2 regions of the Lysinibacillus sp. NPDC093216 genome follow, and region 2 is predicted to be linked to the other one. Evidence: riboswitches for the same ligand, from Rfam matches in the RefSeq annotation. Region 2 holds a riboswitch; the other holds the start of a gene.
The links. A riboswitch is a leader RNA that binds a small molecule or an ion and turns the genes downstream of it on or off. The one in region 2 is predicted to bind FMN.
Positions count from the first base shown of each region.

Region 1 (9,972 bases), on a different contig from region 2:
AGAAAGTGTATGGTTGGTTGGGCAAATTCTATAATAATTTAGGACTTTCTAATTTGTATAGCACTTGGTGGTTCCAAATTTTAGTGGGTATGCTTGCGATATCTATTATTGTTGCGAGTTTAGACCGTGGTTTACCATTACACAAGTCTCTAAAAAATCAACGCGTTAAACGTCATGAAAGTTTCATGAAGCGTCAACGTATCGTTGCGGAAGGACAAGTGCCAAACCCTGATGAAACGCTAGATAAAGTTGAGCAAAAAATGACTGAATTAAAATATCGTGTTCGTCGTGATGGAAGCGCATTGCTAGCAGAGCGCGGCCGTTTTGCTCGATATGGCCCATACATAAATCATGTCGGTCTCATTATCTTTTTAGCAGGTGTTATGTTGCGCCTAGTACCTGGTTTTTATGTGGATGAGACGATTTGGATCCGTGAAGGTGAGACACGAGCTATACCAGGTATGGACGGCTATTTTATTAAAAATAATAAATTTATTTTGGAAACCCATGACGATAAACCTCAGGATGAGCAATCTAACCAAGGTGTCAATGCTATGGCGAAGAACTATCAAACAGACATCACATTATACAAACAACCTGACGGAGCTCTTCCTGGAGATACAGATAATCTTAAAAAATTGAGAGATTACTCTATTCGTGTCAATCATCCGTTAAAAGAAAACAGTTTTGCACTGTATCAAATGAATTATCGCCTCGACGAATTGAGACAGATGAATTTTAATTTAGTGAATAAAGCAACAGAAGAAGATTCACTAGGTCAAATTGAAATTGATTTAACGAATCCTAAAAAAGAATATGATTTAGGAAATGGTTCCTCAGTAAAGATTCTTGTGTATACACCAGATTTTTCTGGTTTTAAAGATGGTGAACCACAAACAAAAACATCAATACCAAATAACCCAGCATTTATATTTAAAATGATAACACCAGAAACTCCAAAAGGTGAAGTAAGCTTTGTAGAAATCAGGAAGCCGCCATTTGAACCACTTGGTGAAAACAAATATAGAATGAAATTCGTAGGAGCAGAGACGCGTAATTCATCAAACTTTACAATTCGTAAGGATAGTACGATACCATTGTTATTTGTCGGCGGTATTATTTTCATGATTGGTGTAGTAATTGGCTCGTATTGGAACCACCGACGTTTATGGTTACAGGTGGAGCCTGATGGTCGAGTGTTGATGGCTGCCCATGTGAATAAAAATATGTTCAGTATGAAAAAGGATTTAGATACAGTCACTACATTTGCTGGTCTACCACCATATGAAGATCAGTTAGATAAGTCAGAAGATGTCAAGAAATCCACAAAGAAAAAGGAAGGTGACAACACCTTATGAGTTTGATTGACATAAGTAGAAACCTATTATTTGTAGCTTTCATAGCCTACCTAGTTGCAACTTTATTATTTGGTGGTTCGATAAAGCAATCGAATGCTACAGGCAAAAATACCGAAAAATGGGGTAAAGTGGCGATCACTGTCACAATTATAGGTCTACTTTCGCAGCTTGGTTATTTTGTCACTCGTTGGATTTATGCAGGGCATGCACCTGTTAGTAATATGTTTGAATTTACGACTGCGTTTGGGATGTTCATTGTTGGGGCATTCGTTTTGATTTATTTTATTTATCGCGTGACGGCTCTGGGCTTAGTAGCATTACCTGTGGCGTTATTAATAATTGCCTATGCAGCAATGTTCCCGAAAGAGGTAACTCCTTTAATGCCGTCTTTACAAAGTTACTGGTTAACAATTCATGTTATTACAGCTGCTTTGGGGCAATCACTTTTAGCAATTAGTGCGGTAGCAGGACTAATTTATTTATTAAAAGTAGTTAATTTAAAGAAACCTTCTAAACAACGTTTCTGGTTAGAAGCGGTAATGTTCTTCCTTGTAGTAGTCGTTGGTTTCGTAATTGCTACATCCGTTTTTAGTTTGATGGGTTACGATTCAACATATACTTATGTTGATAAAGAGGGTAATGGACGTCAAATTGAATACAAAATGCCGCCACTATTTGGTATGAATGAATATAAGGCAGTTGAAGAACATGGCATGTCTCCGTTAGTAGAAATGCCTCCGCTCATTAATGCGAAGAAATTAACATCAGTTGTGTGGTCATTATTAGTAGGGTCTGTTTTATATTTATTGATTCGATTAATTGCACGACGTCGAATTAGTGCGATTTTCCAACCTTTTGTCAAACGGGTAAATTTACAATTAGTTGATGAAATTGGTTATCGTTCAGTAATAATCGGCTTCCCAGTATTTACGTTAGGTGCTTTAATCTTTGCAATGATTTGGGCACAACTTTCGTGGAGTCGTTTCTGGGGATGGGATCCGAAGGAAGTATGGGCACTTATTACATGGTTATTCTATGCAGCATTCCTACACTTACGTTTATCGAAAGGCTGGGAAGGTGAAAAATCTGCATGGTTAGCATTAATTGGTTTTGGAATTATCTTATTCAACTTAATTGCTGTTAACTTGATTCTTGCAGGTTTACACTCATACGCATCAGCATAGACTAAGTTGATTTTGAGCATATATGATATTTTTACGTCGCTAGTATTGGAAAGAAGAGCCTTCTTGCTGTGGCAAGAAGGCTTTCTTTTCTTTTCAATAAGTGCTGTACCATGTACAATAGAAGGTAGAGAAAGATTAGAAGAGAGGGATCGTGAAAGTGTCAGAAAATATTTCAGTATTAGTAGTAGATGACGAGGATCGTATTCGACGCTTATTAAAAATGTATTTAGAGCGAGAAGGATACCTTGTTGACGAGGCAGAAAATGGTGAACAAGCGATCGAAAAATCTTTGGAAAAAGAGTATCACTGTATTTTATTAGATATTATGATGCCTGAAAAAGACGGGCTTGAAGTTTGTGCGGAAATCCGTGAACGTGCAGCAACACCAATTATTTTATTAACTGCAAAAGGCGAGGAAGCGAATCGCGTACAAGGCTTTGAGCTTGGAGCAGATGATTATATTGTAAAACCATTTAGTCCTCGTGAGGTTGTGTTACGTGTGAAGGCTATATTACGCCGTTCACAAGCATTCTCACCTTCGACAAATGCTTCTTCTTCAAAAGATTTAGTTGTGTTCCAACATTTAATGATTGATCATGATGCGCACCGTGTAACAGCAGAGGGTATTGAAGTAAATTTAACGCCTAAAGAGTATGAATTGCTTTATTTCCTAGCTAAATCACCAGACAAAGTATTTGACCGTGAACAATTACTAAAAGAAGTTTGGCATTATGATTTCTTTGGCGACTTACGTACAGTTGACACACATGTAAAACGTTTACGCGAGAAGCTCAACCGTGTATCTGAAAACGCTGCAAAAATGATTGTTACTGTATGGGGCGTTGGTTACAAATTTGAGGTTGTCAATGAATAGAATATGGAACAGTGTTGTCGGGAAGCTATGGGTAACCATATTGCTTCTCGTTTCATTTGTATTGTTTGTTTTCACGGTTTTAATGCTTGAATTTCTTCAGAATTACCATATGCAACAAGCAGAAAGCTCCTTGCGTCAAACTGCAGCAACAGTTGCCAGTATAGTAGATGATAATGAAACGGCAGAATCGACTTCGGAATTATTAAAAGATATTTTACCTGAAAGTACAAATGCACTTATTGCTATTAACCATGATAGAATTTCTTTCGCTATGCAGGAAGGTGTCAATAAAAAAGAAATACAGGATATGATTTTAGCCAATAAATCGTTCCAAGAAGTTTTTCAATCAGATAAACCGATTATTAAGGAAATGATGATGCCGTCTTCTACAGACAAAGAAAAGTTGGAATCGTATGTTGTGCTTGGTTTCCCGCTAAATGTGGAAAATGCTGTACACGGGGCTGTCTTTATTTATCAAAGTCCGGATGCGCTGCATAAAACATCGAAAGAGACGACGAAAATTGTCTTTTTATCTGCTTTCATTGCCTTTGTGCTGACGACATTTTTTGCGTTTTTCCTTTCATCACGTATTACGTCACCATTACGTAAAATGCGTGAGCTGGCATTTGAAATTTCTAAAGGGAATTTTGAAGCGAAGATGCCGACTACACAAAATGATGAAATTGGCCAGCTTGCAGTTGCCTTCAATCAAATGGGCCGTCAATTGAAACACAATCTAGAAGTGATCAATCAAGAAAATGAACAGCTTTCCAATATATTAACATCGATGACAGACGCAGTTATTACGTTTAATCGTGATCGTACAATATTATTAAGTAATCCGCCAGCGGACCGTTTAATGCAAACGTGGTTTGTTAATAAGGGATCACAAAGTGCGAAGCCAATTCCGCCAGAGCTTTATCATATGCTCGATCATGTACTGATGTTTGAGGATAAGCTTGAAGAAGAAATTGAGATGGATGGAAGTTACTATACGTTTACGATTAGCCCTCTTTATAGTGAGGAATCGATACGTGGAGCGGTTGCGGTTATTCGTGATATGACAGAGCAGCATCGTTTAGAAAAACTGCGTTCAGACTTTATTGCCAATGTGTCTCATGAGCTACGAACGCCAATTTCGATGCTCCAAGGCTATTCAGAGGCTCTAATGGATGATGATTTTATTCAAGATCAAGAAGAACGTAATGAAATTACAAAAATTATTTATGATGAATCGAAACGTATGGGACGTCTAGTAACAGATTTATTAGACCTTGCGCGTATGGAATCGGGGCATATGACGCTTTACAAAGATGAGCTCCCGATTAATTCAACATTTGAACGTATTACTCAAAAATTTGCACAGGTGGCAAAAGAGCAACATGTTCGTCTAATATTTGACAGTGAATTTAATGACGAAGCTTCGATTAGTATAGATGAGGATCGAATTGAACAGGTTTTAACAAATTTAGTTGATAATGCTCTTCGTCATACTGATGAAGGGTCTGTAACAGTGAAGGTTGAGCAGGAACCAACCTTTGCCAAGGTTTCTGTTCAGGATACAGGGCATGGTATTCCGCAAGAGGACTTACCATATGTCTTTGAACGTTTCTATAAAGCAGATAAGGCACGTACACGTTCTAAAGGCGGAACTGGCCTAGGTTTAGCTATAGCTAGAAATATTGTCAAGGCACATTCAGGCAATATTATGGTAGATAGTGTGCTGAAAGAGGGGACTACCTTCACGTTTTATTTACCTTTTGATTAATACTATTAAAGAGTGGTATTAATTGGATGTAACTTCTGTGGACATTTAGACGACAAATATAAATAGAACGGGGGTGGAGTGCTTTGAATGACTCCGTGTTCCATCGGTTATACGATGCATATCATCAAGACGTGTTCCAGTTTCTTATTTATTTAGTAAAAAACCGTACACTTGCTGAGGATTTAGCGCATGAGGTTTATGTTCGTGTATTGCGCTCATATGATCAGTTCGCAGGAAATAGCAGTGAAAAGACTTGGCTTTTTGCTATTGCTAAAAATGTCGCTATTGATCATTTTAGAAAGCAGGCTGTACGTCAAAAACATTCACTTGATTTTTTTGATTGGGAAACGGAACAGCTACATTCAACCACACCATCACCGGAGGACGTATTGCAGGCCAGTGATGAATTTATGCAGGTGCAAGTAGCACTCGAACACTGTACAGGTGACCAAAAAATGGTCATTATTATGCGCTACTTTCAAGACTTATCGATTGCAGAAACTGCACAAATACTAGATTGGACAGAAGCGAAGGTAAAAACCACTCAGCATCGTGCCATTAAATTTTTACGGCAACAGCTACAACAGGTTAGAGAACAGGAGGCGAAACGGCAATGACACATAACCAATTTGATGATGATCAACTTGAGCATCTATTAAATAATGCCCCTAAGCTTTCTGACCGCCGTTCAAAAGAAGAAATATTAAATCGATTATTGACAGATGCTCGCTTGCAGGATAATATCCATCTTCAAGAAGCTATACAACAACCAATAGATGATGAAATAACATCGCAAGAGCAACAACACAGTATTCCTACGCAACAAGAAAGTACCGAGACTGCAACAACAAAGAAGAAAGTTCGTAAATGGCCAATCTTTATGAGTGTTGCAGCAGTTTTCGCTTTAACAGTAATTACAGGCTCTATGTTCATGAATCATAATGATGCAAAATTAGACCAGGCTAATGCTCCTGAAACCTCTCAATATTCAACATCGCAGGATAGTCGAGCAGCGAAAAGCTTTGTCAACCAGGATAAGATTATGGAATCCAACAACATAGTAGCAAAACATTCAAGGATTATGTCTCTACGATCATCTGTTTATGAGGAAGATTTAACAGAAGCAGTAGTGTTTCATATTGGTTTGGCAAATCGTGATAAGAAAAGCGTACCGATGACGTATATCATTCCAAATGAACGAGTTGCCACTGATTTTCCGAAGAAAAAGCCTACAACATTACAAATGTATGAAAAGTATGCGCCGCAAATTGATGAGAAAGCAAATGGTTTTACTAACTATCATCCATATAAAGGAGAATTGAAGGAGAAGGGCGATAAACTAGTTCATGTATTGCCGGAGAAAAATGATTATGATGTTGCTTCAGCAGATACTAATGAATATTTAGAGACTTTACAGGATACATTCTCAGATTCAGAGTATAAAGATATTGAGTTTGAAAATCCTGATGGTACAGCCTACAAATTTTCCAAGGAAGAAGAGCCAAGTAATCCTAAGGCATTAACAAGCTCAAATCATTTTAATTATTATTTATATAAAGATGAAAATGGAGCTGAATATTTATCACCCGATTCTCGTAAGACTTTTCCCACTGTAACAGAAGCGCTTACCGATATGCGAAATAAAAATGATGATGTATACGTTTCAGTTGTACCAGAAAATATAGCATACACTGTAAAAGAAGTAGCAGAAGGCGTTATTGTTACATTTGATGAGCCGCTTGATTTAACGACCATGGATACTGTTCGTGCAACTCAACTGATAGAAGCTATGATGCTCACTGCTGCAAGCTTTGATCAACAAATACGTTTAGACAATGTTGTACAGGAAACCTGGGAAGGATTTGATTTAAAAAAATTCTTGCCAAAGCCTGTAGGAGCCAATAAACGATATATGCCATAAACAGCCTAACAACAAATAGACGAACAGAACATAAATAAATTTTTGGAGCATTCTCGCCACTATATGTGCGTGAATGCTCTTGTCATTTAACTTAGCAATTATTTTCAGTAGCGAAAGCGAAGCGTCACCTACGAAGTCTCTCGCCTCTATAGGTGATGAGATGAATAAGGATTTAAGCTACTTTTCACGAGTATTTATTAAAGCATACAAGTTTAATCGGATTTTTTTAAAGCAAAGCTATTTACTTTTCTCTAATAATTCATTATAGTAAGGCTATGAAATAAAAAAATAATGATTCATCTTCGGGGCAGGGTGAAAATCCCGACCGGCGGTAATAGAGTTGTAAATCGCTAATGTTTCCTTTAAGACATATTAGCTCGCATGATTTACTAAAGGCTCTTCAGCCCGCGACCTGTGCAAATAATTTTTTTGCATGGCTGACTTGGTGCAATTCCAAGGCCGACAGTTAAAGTCTGGATGGGAGAAGATGGAGGTACGATCGTCATTCATTGTTATGAATTTAGCTATGTACGAGCGTTTTTTCGATGTGGTTTCACACAGCGTATGCTCAGAAAATAGTTAATTAATGGCGTTTTTTAATCATGCCTATTCTCCCTTATGCTCTTTTGCATAAGGGTTTTTTCATGATAATAATTGATTAGGTCGTAACCTTTCTTCTTGCGAGATTGAATCAGCAAAGAGGAGAGAGTTTTCTATGAAGAAAAATGTTAAACTTCAATCGTATATTACGATTGGTATGCTGAGCAGTATTTCGTTTTTATTAATGCTTTTTAATTTCCCGATTCCGCCATTTCCAATGTTTTTGGAAGTGGACTTCAGTGATATGCCAGCATTACTAGCAGCAATCACTATGGGACCTGTAGCGGGGATTTTAGTAGAATTATTTAAAAATGTGTTGGACTGGGTTTTCTCAGGCACGCCAACGGGAGTACCGGTAGGACATATCGCGAACTTTGCAACAGGTATTTTATTTATTTTACCAGTGAGCTTTGTTTTTAATCGCTCCAAAACAGTTAAGGGCCTTATCGGAGGTTTAGCTGCTGGAACAATTGTAATGGCAGTAGGAATGAGCATCCTTAACTATGCAGTATTTTTACCTATGTACACTTACTTTTTAGGTATGGAGCCTGTTGTAGGTGATTCACTATATAAAATGATCGTAGCTGGTATTTTGCCATTTAACATTGTGAAAGGTATTTTAATTACTATCATCATGGCATTACTATTCACAACAATGCGTAAATGGATTGATCATCAGCGTTCTATGTATTTAACAAAATAATTAGGATGAGACCTCGAGCTGTTAAGCGTTCGAGGTTTTTTATGTAGAATGGTTGAGGTGTTGGATAATATTACGCAAAAGTAACATATAGAATTAATGTAGTCGACTGTATTATTTTATTGTAGAATAAGGAAGAGTTGAGTAAGTTAGAGGAGTTTGAAGAGATGAGTGAAAAAAAGAGTCAGTGGTCTAGTAAACTAGGCTTTATTTTAGCATCGGCTGGAGCTGCAATCGGACTGGGGGCAATTTGGAAGCTTCCATATGTTACTGGACAAAGTGGCGGGGGAGCATTTTTCCTGATTTTTGTGCTATTTACATTGTTGATTGGTTTACCGATGTTATTATCAGAATATATTTTAGGTCGTGGTACACAGTCTGAGGCTGTGACTGCCTATAAAAAAATTGCACCTACTAAAACAGGTTGGGCTTGGGTTGGTCGTATGGGTGTGCTCGGCTGTTTTTTATTATTAAGTTTTTATAGTGTTGTAGGAGGTTGGATTTTTATATATAGTGGCCTTGGTGTGACTGGGGCTGTTATTGATCCTTCCGTGGATCCTAGTGAACTATTTGCAAAGATTGTAGGAACACCTTGGATTACATTGCTAGGTTTAGGGCTGTTTACGCTAGTAAATGTATTAGTCATTTCACTTGGCGTGCAAAATGGTATAGAGAAGGCCAATAAGTGGATGATGCCTTTATTATTCATTATGTTTATTGTGCTTGTTGTGAGGGCTTTAACATTAGATGGAGCAATGGAAGGGGTTAAATTCTTCTTGTGGCCTGACTTTTCAAATATAACTGGAAAGGCAATATTGGAAGCGTTAGGGCAATCCTTCTTTGGCTTAGCAGTAGGATTTTCTTGTCTTGTGACGTACAGCTCCTATTTAAAGAAAGATGTGAGCTTACCTAATTCCGCAGGCTCTGTTGTTCTTCTCACTGTGCTTGTATCGTTTTTAGCAGGATTAGCCATTTTCCCTGTTGTATTTGCTTTTGATTTAGAACCGGCATCTGGACCAGGCTTATTATTTACGGTTCTGCCAACAGCATTTAGTCAAATGCCATTTGGTGAAATATTCTTAGCGATGTTTTTATTATTATTTTTATTCGCAACGCTAACTTCTTCCTTCAGTTTATATGAAATTATCGTAGCGGCATTTATGGAGAAGGGACGTATGTCTCGTTCTGCATTGACGATGCTACTAGGTGTAGTAGTCTTTATTGCAGCGATTCCTGCAGCACTTTCATCAAGTACATTAGCTGATGTATCAATTTTTGGAAAAACAATTTTTGATGCAACTGACTTTTTAGTTTCTAATTTAATGCTTCCGTTGGGTAACTTATTGATTGCTATCTTTATTGCGTATGTAGTTGATAAAGAATTTGTGAAGAAGGAATTATTAATAGGAAGTCAAATGGGGCAGGGGTTCTATTCAGCGTATCGACTACTGATGTTAATAGTAGTACCTTTTGTCATTATCGTTGTGTTTGTAAATATGCTTTTACAGTATTAAAAAGAGTAGGTTGCATTCCGTTTAATAGGAATGCAACTTACTTTTATGTTTGG
Region 1 is NZ_JBNNVB010000001.1:10,430-20,401, reverse strand. It holds gene resB (cytochrome c biogenesis protein ResB) at 1-1,358, shown strand, start outside; gene ccsB (c-type cytochrome biogenesis protein CcsB) at 1,355-2,542, shown strand; gene ACQKOG_RS00090 (response regulator transcription factor) at 2,700-3,416, shown strand; gene ACQKOG_RS00085 (ATP-binding protein) at 3,409-5,184, shown strand; gene sigX (RNA polymerase sigma factor SigX) at 5,268-5,801, shown strand; gene ACQKOG_RS00075 (RNA polymerase subunit sigma) at 5,798-7,105, shown strand; FMN riboswitch at 7,400-7,598, shown strand; gene ACQKOG_RS00070 (ECF transporter S component) at 7,821-8,408, shown strand; gene ACQKOG_RS00065 (sodium-dependent transporter) at 8,573-9,919, shown strand.
Region 1: another riboswitch for FMN. It lies ahead of ACQKOG_RS00070 (ECF transporter S component); the one in region 2 lies ahead of ribE (riboflavin synthase).

Region 2 (9,972 bases):
ACATTATTGAAAATGACTAGTGCTACAAGGGGAAGTCCCAGTACAATACAGACACGTGCAGTCAACCGTTTTTTTCGTGTTGAACGCACATTTCCCAACCCCTTATTCATTTAATTTTGTAGAATACTTTTCTAAGTTCATCAAAATATCCATCAAGTTTTTCAACAACGAGTTCATAGTTTAAAGACTGCGATTCTGAATTTCTAATATCATCTAATATTTCATTAGTAAATCCAATATTAGACCAAAGTATAAACTGCTTGCACTTTTCTATATCCAACCCTTTTCTAAACTTATCTTCATCTATTTCATCAAATAATTTAGGATAACAGCTTGAATGTTCTTTGTTTGTTCTATTTTCAAGTTCCTCATTAACCTCGTTGGAATTAGTAGTTCCTGAAAGTTTATTAAACTCTAAAATCCAAGGGGACTTTTCCGATAGTTTAATTTGCAAAAGATATGATTGACGCAATCTGTCAAAAATATCTTTCGTATCATAATTCATCAATTCAAAATATTCTTTTTTAATTAGGTCAGAGAAGTAATCATACACAACAAGAAATAGCTCCTGCTTGCTACTGACATAGTGGAACATAAGGGCTTTAGAAATTCCGGCTTCTTTTGCTATTACATTTGTTGAAGCGTTGTCATACCCCTGTGATGAAAATTCTTTTAACGCTGCATTTAGAATTGCGTTCCTTCTTTGAGAGTCTAAATCTAATAACTTTGTCAACATTCGTCACTCCTTTATAAGAAACATGATTAACCTATTAGGTCAATTCCGTTTTAAGGTTATTTACCTAAAAGGTCAACGAATGTGTTAGTTCAACAAGAATTACACAATTTTATTATTAAATTTTGAATGCAAACAACTTTTAAGAGCCTTATTACAATAAAATGAAATACACGACTTTAGTGATTCCAGCGATCATTTCGGAGGAGCAATCCGTCACTTCGGAGGTTCTTTCCATTAATTCAGAGATTCTATCCATGATTTCGGACGTTCTATCCATGATTTCGGATGTTCTATCCATCATTTCGAAGGTTCTATCCACGATTTGGGGCGTTCTATCCATCATTCCGAATAAACTATCCACGACTTGGGGCGTTCTATCCATCATTCCAAAGGTTCTATCCATGACTTCGGACGTTCTATCCATCTTTTCGAAGGTTCTATCCACGACTTGGGGCGTTCTATCCATCTTTTTGAAGGTTCAATCCATGATTTGGGGCGTTCTATCCATCTTTTCGAGGGTTCTATCCACGATTTGGAGCGTTCTATCCATCATTTCGAGGGTTCTATTCACGACTTTAGTGATTCTAGAAGATATCAAGAAGATAATGCTATAAAGGAATATATGCATATGACGAATGAACATAAAGATCCATCTAAGGGCTTGGAGCCGTTCAAAGATTATACTGAGTTTGAAGATTATGTTTTAAAACGGATGGCGGATGAATTAGGAACAACACAGCTAGAAGGAGAAGATTCAATTAGAGCAATTACTAAATTTTTATCAAAGATTGAGGAGGAACATAAAGACTATTTAGAGAGTGTTGCTTAGAAATGCGTGCGTGTAATAATTGCAAATAAAGCCGTCCAATCCGACGACTTTATTTGCATTACTTTAACACTTGACTTTTAGTTTGGAAATTTACTTTATTGGAATGGTTACTATTGCTGTTGTCTCTAAACGTTTTGATGAATCGATAGAAATTTGACCGTCGTACTTATTAACAATTTCATTCACAATAAACAAGCCCTGGCCTCTTATTTTACCAGCTTCTGGTTTTTTAGTAGAAAATCCTTGCTTGAATATTTGCCCTGCTTCTACAATATTTGGTCCAGTATTTGTAACCTTAAATTCATATTGCTTGTCATCAGCTTTACAGCAAATTGTTATTTTACGTTGCTCATCCGATAATTCATTTGCCGCATCAATCGCATTATCTATTAAATTCGACAAGATTTTGATTAAATCTGTTGTTTTAATTTTATTAAATGCATCCTGTGATACTGAAAAATCCATATCAATATTATGATTTTGTGCAGTTAGTTTTTTCGTTTGTAATAAGATTGCCAAGCCAGGATGATCAATATTTAATTTGAGTGACTTAATAGCCTGAACCTCTTTGGATAGTGAATATAAATATTGTTTGGCCTGATCAGGTTTGTCTAATTGCAGAAATCCATGCAGTACTTGTATATGATTTGTGAAATCATGTCTTAAAGAGGACACGGAAGTGATTAAAGTTTTAATTTCTGCTTGATATGTATCTTCTGTCGCTTCAACTTCCTCCGCCACTTCTTTTTGATACCATCTCTGTAAGAAGAAAACTGAGCCAATCACGATTAAAATAAGTACACCATTAAAAATAAAGACTAAAAGATTGTCTTCGATCACTTTTCCCTTAATGTCATTTAATGTGTCTGCACTAATATCAATTCCTATGTATGCAATAACCGCCCCTGTTTCATCCTTAATCGGTGCACCAACAGTTAAGTAGGAGCCATATATAGAATCTTGTATTACATCTGTTATAAATGTTTCTCCATTATAAGCTTTTTGCACTTGTGTCTCGGGTACTGTACAGTCCATTCCGATATAAAAGCCTTTAACTTCACTTGGTAAACCCATAATCATTGCTTTGGATACCTTTGGATTTTCAATATCTAATGTATAAACAAATAAAGCACCTATTTTTACTCTTGCATCGTTTAAGTAGCTTCTTATTTGCCAATAATACTCATTTTCCTCGGGGTTATCTAAAAATTGTTTGTACGCCTCTACATCAATAGTAGATGCGATAGAAATAGCCGCTTTCAGACTTTGGTTCGCTATTGACTCTTCTACTGTCTTTTTCATTTTTATATAAGATGTAAAGATGTTTAAACTTGTAAACAGTACTAATAAGAGAGTTGATAGTATTAAAATTAGTTTTATTTTTCGTGTTTTCATACAAACTGGTACTTCCTTATCTATAGACATGAATAATGCCTTAATTTAGTTGGGCTTGGCTTTCGCAAATACAAAAATCTTTGCCGAAGTTAACATCATGTCATACTCTCCACTGGGGAAATGATTTCAATCCATTATTGTAAACTTCTTTTTTATGGTTGTTCAATTATGCCTCAGCATAATTACTTCCGGAATCAGCTTGGGTAAATGCATACGATTCAGGATTCTTCGCCTCTCTAAATAACAATATTCGTTCTTATCTTATCATCCCAAGAGAGTTTTGACTATTACCAACCCACATTTATCGCCACTTACTTTTTTGGGCTATCTCCTTCCCATTATTGACGTTGGAGAAGTCTGTCTGGAACTGATAAAATGCTAAAACAATTTTTATTTTTCGAGCGAAACATCGTTCCAGTCGCAACCATTAGTTTAATAATCCTTCTCTAGAAAGTAAACTAAAAAGGAGAAGAATTTTTATCATGCCCCCTCCTTATTATATATTGCTTATTCCATTCCATCTTTGTAGTTTAAATCAATCCAACCTTTTAACTTTTTAGGAAGCGTTAGAGCTTCGTTCAAATAATCTTTAAAAGAAATTGTTATCGGTTCTGCGTCCTCCCCTATTCCAACGATAACTTCTAGAAGCTTTGGCGAATAAACTACAGTATGTAATGTGCCAAAGTATTGTTGATAGTGTTTGAAAAATAACGGAGAATTTCCATTATTAAAATGTCGGTATGCAGCGATTGTAGTCAAATTCTTTTCTATTAAATTATTTATAAAATGTTTTCGATTGACGGACCCTTGAATGTTTTTCTTATTTTTCTCTTTCATACTCGTTGTTTGAAAATGATTCGTACAAATTAACGGATTTTCATATCTTAATTCCTGCTTATGTGGAGAAGCTTCTACTACTATAGATTGTCCGCTTTGATCTGTCATTGAGTAATTGTAACAATAACCATGTGGGAGTTCTGTAATTAATTTAAGTGCTTCTTCAATATTTTTACATTGCTCTAATAATATTCGGACAATCGTTGAAGCGATAAAGCCCTCACCATGGTAATCATTGTTGACAAAATGCAGACCGACAACTAGCCCATATTCATTCATCCCATCAAGTCTACCGATAATTTGTTGGCTAAATCCAACACTTGCATATCCATTCATTGGATTAGAAAATACAAGTCTTGCATCATACAATGTTGGACTAAAATCATAGTTTCTAATATAATTTCCATCTAGCACAAAAGATGTACAGCCCATTTCAGGAAAGGTAATATTATAGCCACTATATATATCAATGACAGAATCCAGCGTTTGAGCTAATCCAACGGCCAATCCTTCCATTTCTTGCAAAAGACTAGGGGAATGAAATTGTAGTAGTTGTTTTGCCATTTGGACATTTATAAAATTCAGAGATTCATTCTGTATTGGATGAGAAGTTGATAGTAGTTCTTTACTTTGCTGAAGCCCAATTTGATAGTAACTGCCCCTTACATTTATAACTTTTACGATTAATTCTTCATAAGATCTCATTACTTTTCTCTCCTTACCTACTGTAATTGGTTTTCTATATTCATCTTAAAGCTTCAAGTAAATATAAGGTCAAGAAATAAAAAGATCAGGCCTATAAAAGCCTGATCTCTACATTCTAAATATTTATTTTTTCCTACTCGATGTCTTTGTCTCATCCTGCACATTTAAGAATTTGGGTCGCGTACGATAACCTGCAGGAGATAAGCGAACTAAAGATCTTTTAATGTCCGTCCAATCTAAATCTGCGCCCATACTTAAGTACGGAACACCTAATACTCGTAAGTTTGCGGTATAAAGAAGTATGAAAAACACCGAAATGAAGAATCCAAATAATCCTAAAAAGGCAGATGCTAAAATGATGATTACCCTGAGAATGCTCATCGCTGTTACGATGGACTGATTGACAAGTGTATAGGCTGCAATACTTGAAGTAGCTATAACTACAATCATGGAAGCGCTCGTAACACCCGATTTAATAGCTGCATCTCCAATAATTAATCCCCCGACAACACTTATTGAACCACTGATAACATTGGGTAGATGAATATTTGCTTCTCGAAATAATTCGAACATAAAAAGCATCATTAATATTTCAAGAGTAGTTGGAAATGGGAGTCCCATTCTTGATTCAACGACAGTTGCCAATAGGATGAATGGCAGTTGTTCTTGATGGTGGGTCGTTAATGCAAGCCAAAAACCTGGTAAAAGTATACTTATTAAGATAGCTATTATTCGTAGTATACGCTCCATAGAACTTACAATAATCGGATACTCATTATCCTCACCGGATTTAAAAAGTAACATTGAATTAGCCGGGGTAATGATGGCATATGATACTCCATCAACTATAATGATAATGCGTCCTCTACTTAAAGCTTGTACAGCAAAATCAGGGCGTCCAGTATAATCGTGTCTAGGTAGAATTTTTGCACTTTGCTCAATTCTCTCCATCAATAAATCCCCACTAAATACAACATCCGTATCAATTCGTTGCAGCTGTAGTTTTATTTGCTCAAGCATTTTTTGATTGACGATATCTTCAAAATAAAGTACAGCTACAGTTGTTTTGGATCGTTTACCAAGTTCATATGTCTCAACACTTAATGAATTAGTAGGAATCCGTTTTCGTAATAAAGCAATATTGATAAAAACATCCTCAATAAAATCATCTCTCGGACCTTTGACAACTAATTCAAGGGTTGTTTCTTTAGGCTCTCGATTCGGTTTTTTAGCGATATAGCTTGAATATAACAAATTCATATCTTCAAAATAAAGTAAAACATGTCCTTTATAAACTCTTGTAATAGCTTCATCTTTACTTGTTATTTTCTGAAGATGGGGAACGTGTAAATTGTTTTGTATATGTTCTTCTAACATTTCCTCTGTTGTTGCAGTAAATAATGATTGAACTCGTTGCACAATAACGGTCTGCAGTAACCGCTCATCAACCATCGCTTCACATTTTATCAAATGTACTTTATGTTGCTGAAAGGAATACTCTTGGAATATCACATCAGCAGAGCGTTGAAATAGTGACTTCAAAGATTTCAAATTTAATTCTTGTTCCATTGAAGAAATATCCATCAACTCCTACTGAGCCAGCCCCTAATTAGTACATTTATGAGTAATAACATAAATACACTTACGGATATTTTCCCCATTGTCTAAAAAAATATTCAAGAAAACTTTAATGTTTATAATACTTTTTCAGAATAATTCATCTGCGAAATTTTCATACTATTATTAGGAAAAATTTATCCAATCATCTTCTTTAAATTTGCCATTTCAATAGCGGACATTGCTGCATCATAGCCTTTATTTCCTGATTTAGTCCCTGCACGCTCAATCGCTTGTTCAATATTTTCTGTAGTTACAATGCCAAAAATAACAGGTACATTTGTAGTTAGTGACACATTTGCAATTCCTTTTGCTGATTCATTACATACATAATCATAATGTGTTGTTGAGCCACGGATTACTGTACCTAATCCAATAATTGCATCATATTTCTTTGTTTCAGCTAACTGTTTCGCGATGAATGGCACTTCAAATGCACCAGGAACCCATGCTACATCGATAGAATTCTCATCCACACCATGACGCTTTAAACCATCTAATGCACCGTCTAATAATTTGCTTGTAATAAATTCGTTGAAACGACCAACTACTACTGCTATTTTTAAATCCGTACCAATTAATTGTGCTTCAAATGTTTTAACCATTTTGAATCTCTCCTCTATTATTTAGTCTAATCATCATAACGTGGGGTTGATTTCCGTTCCGACTGGGCGCTTTGTTATTGCTTTCGCGCAGAGCAGAGCTTCCTGAGGGCGTCCGATGAGCCCCTTCGCTTGCGCTCCAGGGTCTCGGGCCAACACGATGTTGATCACGAATTATCACAGGACGTGATGGTTTTAGCCTTCGTTCCTCTATCCGCTAATCCTCAAGGAGTCGCCCAGTCTCCACTCCAATCAACTTATATACATAAAGTACGTTTTAACAAATGTCATTCCAAACTTTTGTTGATGATCCTTTATATTGTCTGTGTGTTTTCTTCCATTATTAGTTTAAGACGATAAGTGGCCAATGCTTCAATTGAAATCATTTTTAAATCATGTTGCGCTGCATATTTAACAAGGTCATTAAAGCGTAGCATTTTGCCATTGTCCCCCATAATTTCACAAATAATGCCCGCAGGAATACTATGACACAGCTTGGCCAAATCAATTGTAGCTTCCGTATGTCCTCTACGCTCTAATACACCATTGTCCTTTGCAATTAACGGGAATACATGGCCCGGTCTACGAAAATCCGCAGCTTTTGCCTGTGGTTTTAGCATTTTTTGTATAGTCATTGCCCGTTCAAAGGCGCTAATTCCAGTTGTTGTGTCTACATGATCTATACTAACGGTAAATGCCGTTTGATGATTATCAGTATTAATACTAACCATTGGCTTTAATGCTAATTTTTGTGCAAGCTCCTGCGAAATCGGCGTACAAATAAGACCTCTTCCATAGGTCGCCATAAAGTTAATCGTTTCTGGGGTCATAAATTCCGCAAGTGCGAGTAAGTCCCCTTCGTTTTCTCGGTCCTCATCATCTACTACGATAATCATCTTCCCTTGTTTTAAATCCTCTATTGCTTCTTCAATTGAATGTAGCAATATCGCCACCTCCAGTTCTTAAAGTGTTATTAGATCAATTATGCCTCGGCATAATTGCGTCCGGATTGCTTAGGCCTGCAAGCATGACGTTGGTCACTCAGCCGTTTCCACAGAACGTGGCGTTCTTAGACTAAGTTCCTCTATTTCAGCGGATGTTTTTTGTACCGAAAGCGTAGCGACAGGTACAGATGTTTTGGCTTCGCTGAAAGAAGTTAAAACCCGTTTTTTGCTAAGAAGTCTCTTGAAATGGTTGGTTCCTGTCCATACTTAAGTTGATGCAAAATGTATTTTCCAACTAAATCGGTTTCTATATTGACGAGATCACCAATTTTTTTCATACCTAAAATTGTTTCCTTGTATGTGTGAGGTATCAGTGATACTGTGACACCGTTTTTCTCGACCTGAAAGAGTGTTAGACTCGTTCCGTCAATTGTGATGGAGCCCTTTGGAATACAGTAGCTCGTTAACTCCTTCGATAGTTCAATATCAATATAGACTGCATTTGCTAATGGCCGCTTGCGCACTATTTTCCCTACCCCGTCAACATGTCCGGATACAAAATGACCACCGAAACGTCCATTAGCTGGCATAGCGCGTTCTAAATTTACCGGATCTCCAACTGCGAGCTGCTGTAAATTTGTTGCGCTCACTGTTTCAGGCATTACATCCATCGTTAGCTCTTGTCCATTAAAATATATCACTGTTAAACAAACACCATTGACCGCTATACTGTCCCCTAGCTTTACATCCTCTACCATTTTCTTTGAAATAACGGTGATTTTCATACTTTGTCGATCGCTTTGCATGGTTTTTACGGTGCCAATATCCTCAACAATTCCTGTAAACATTTTTTCACCTGCTTTCATTCATTTAATAATTTCCGCTCAAACAAAAAACCCCTTAGAATAAAGGGGTTTGGGAGTTCATATACATAAGACGTCAACAAATAAACCTTATGGATATAATATTTTTTCCATAGGCTGTCATCTCATCGTTCTTCTCCCATCCAGACTGTCACTGTCGGTTTTGGATTTGCACCAAATCAGCTTGCGCTCACGGACTTTGAATTTCTTCATCACCGCCGATTGGGAATTTCACCCTACCCCGAAGAACTACTGCTATTCAATTTTTTAGCCAAATAAAACAAAAACTACTTCCCGACTATAAAATGGGAAGTAGTTAACATAAAAGCATACTCAAATACACCTTATAAACTCAAGCGAATTTAAAAAGCTCATACTTTTACCCTTCTCCCATCCAGACTATAACTGTCGGTTTTGGATTTGCACCAAATCAGCTTGCGCTCACGGACTTTGAATTTCTTCATCACCGCCGATTGGGAATTTCACCCTACCCTGAAGGATATTTTTATTTAGCTATTTCTTACGATAACACTAATTTATTTTATTATCCAGATAATTCTTTATAAATTTTTTTCTATAGTTCATTTCACATTCGCAAGTTTGCCTATCGTTGCGTTTGTAAATTGCTACAAAAACAATGAATTTATACAGTCAAACTACCATCAACAGAGACAACAGCATCAGCCATGAAGCTTGCTTTATCTGATGCTAAGAATAGGACCGCTTCTGCTACTTATTCTGGTTCACCATGGCGTCCCATACGTACACGTGACATTTCTTCTGGTACGTACCCTGTTTTTTCAAGTGTTTCACCAACACTTTGAAATAATGGTGTAACGATGCCGCCTGGACACACAGCATTAATACGAATACTTTTATTTGCATACTCGACCGTGACGCCTTTCGTTAAACCGATTACCGCATGTTACTTGCGGAATATACAGCGATACTGCGTTCTGAACGAATACCTGCCGATGAAGCAGTATTAATAATCGATCCTTTACCCTGCTTTTCCATTACTGGAATAGCACATTTCATGCCAAACCATTCCTCTTTTGATTAAATACTGCCTAACCTGGCCAGTATCAATTCAACTATCGCGTCCTGAATAATGGCGATTTCTCCTATATTTTTTCGCTTCCTTCACATGCTATGTTGTACCATCCCATTTGTCATAAGCAAAAAATTAATAAACACTTACATAATGAATAACAATAATTTAATTATGCTAAAACTAACTAAGTAAGCTAAAATCTACTATATAATTAAGGAACCTCTATTCAATTAGCACGTTACTTTATAATGGCATTTTTTAAATCTGCTTGACATTAAAAAATTAGTGATATTGTGAGTCATTTTCGTGCCATTTTAACAATGAACGCATAAGTACAATCAGATTCCTTTCTCACATTGGAGGCTTTTTATTGCAAAACATCTTGAAAAA
Region 2 is NZ_JBNNVB010000005.1:94,288-104,259, reverse strand. It holds gene ACQKOG_RS08135 (TetR/AcrR family transcriptional regulator) at 107-733, opposite strand; gene ACQKOG_RS08130 (hypothetical protein) at 898-1,350, shown strand; gene ACQKOG_RS08125 (hypothetical protein) at 1,365-1,565, shown strand; gene ACQKOG_RS08120 (GHKL domain-containing protein) at 1,656-2,960, opposite strand; gene ACQKOG_RS08115 (C45 family autoproteolytic acyltransferase/hydolase) at 3,468-4,502, opposite strand; gene ACQKOG_RS08110 (spore germination protein) at 4,626-6,086, opposite strand; gene ribH (6,7-dimethyl-8-ribityllumazine synthase) at 6,257-6,724, opposite strand; partial or broken gene ribB (3,4-dihydroxy-2-butanone-4-phosphate synthase) at 7,075-7,665, opposite strand; gene ribE (riboflavin synthase) at 7,878-8,513, opposite strand; FMN riboswitch at 8,656-8,781, opposite strand; FMN riboswitch at 8,907-9,032, opposite strand; gene ACQKOG_RS08090 (hypothetical protein) at 9,262-9,399, opposite strand; gene ACQKOG_RS08085 (hypothetical protein) at 9,444-9,545, opposite strand; gene ACQKOG_RS08080 (YibE/F family protein) at 9,953-9,972, shown strand, end outside.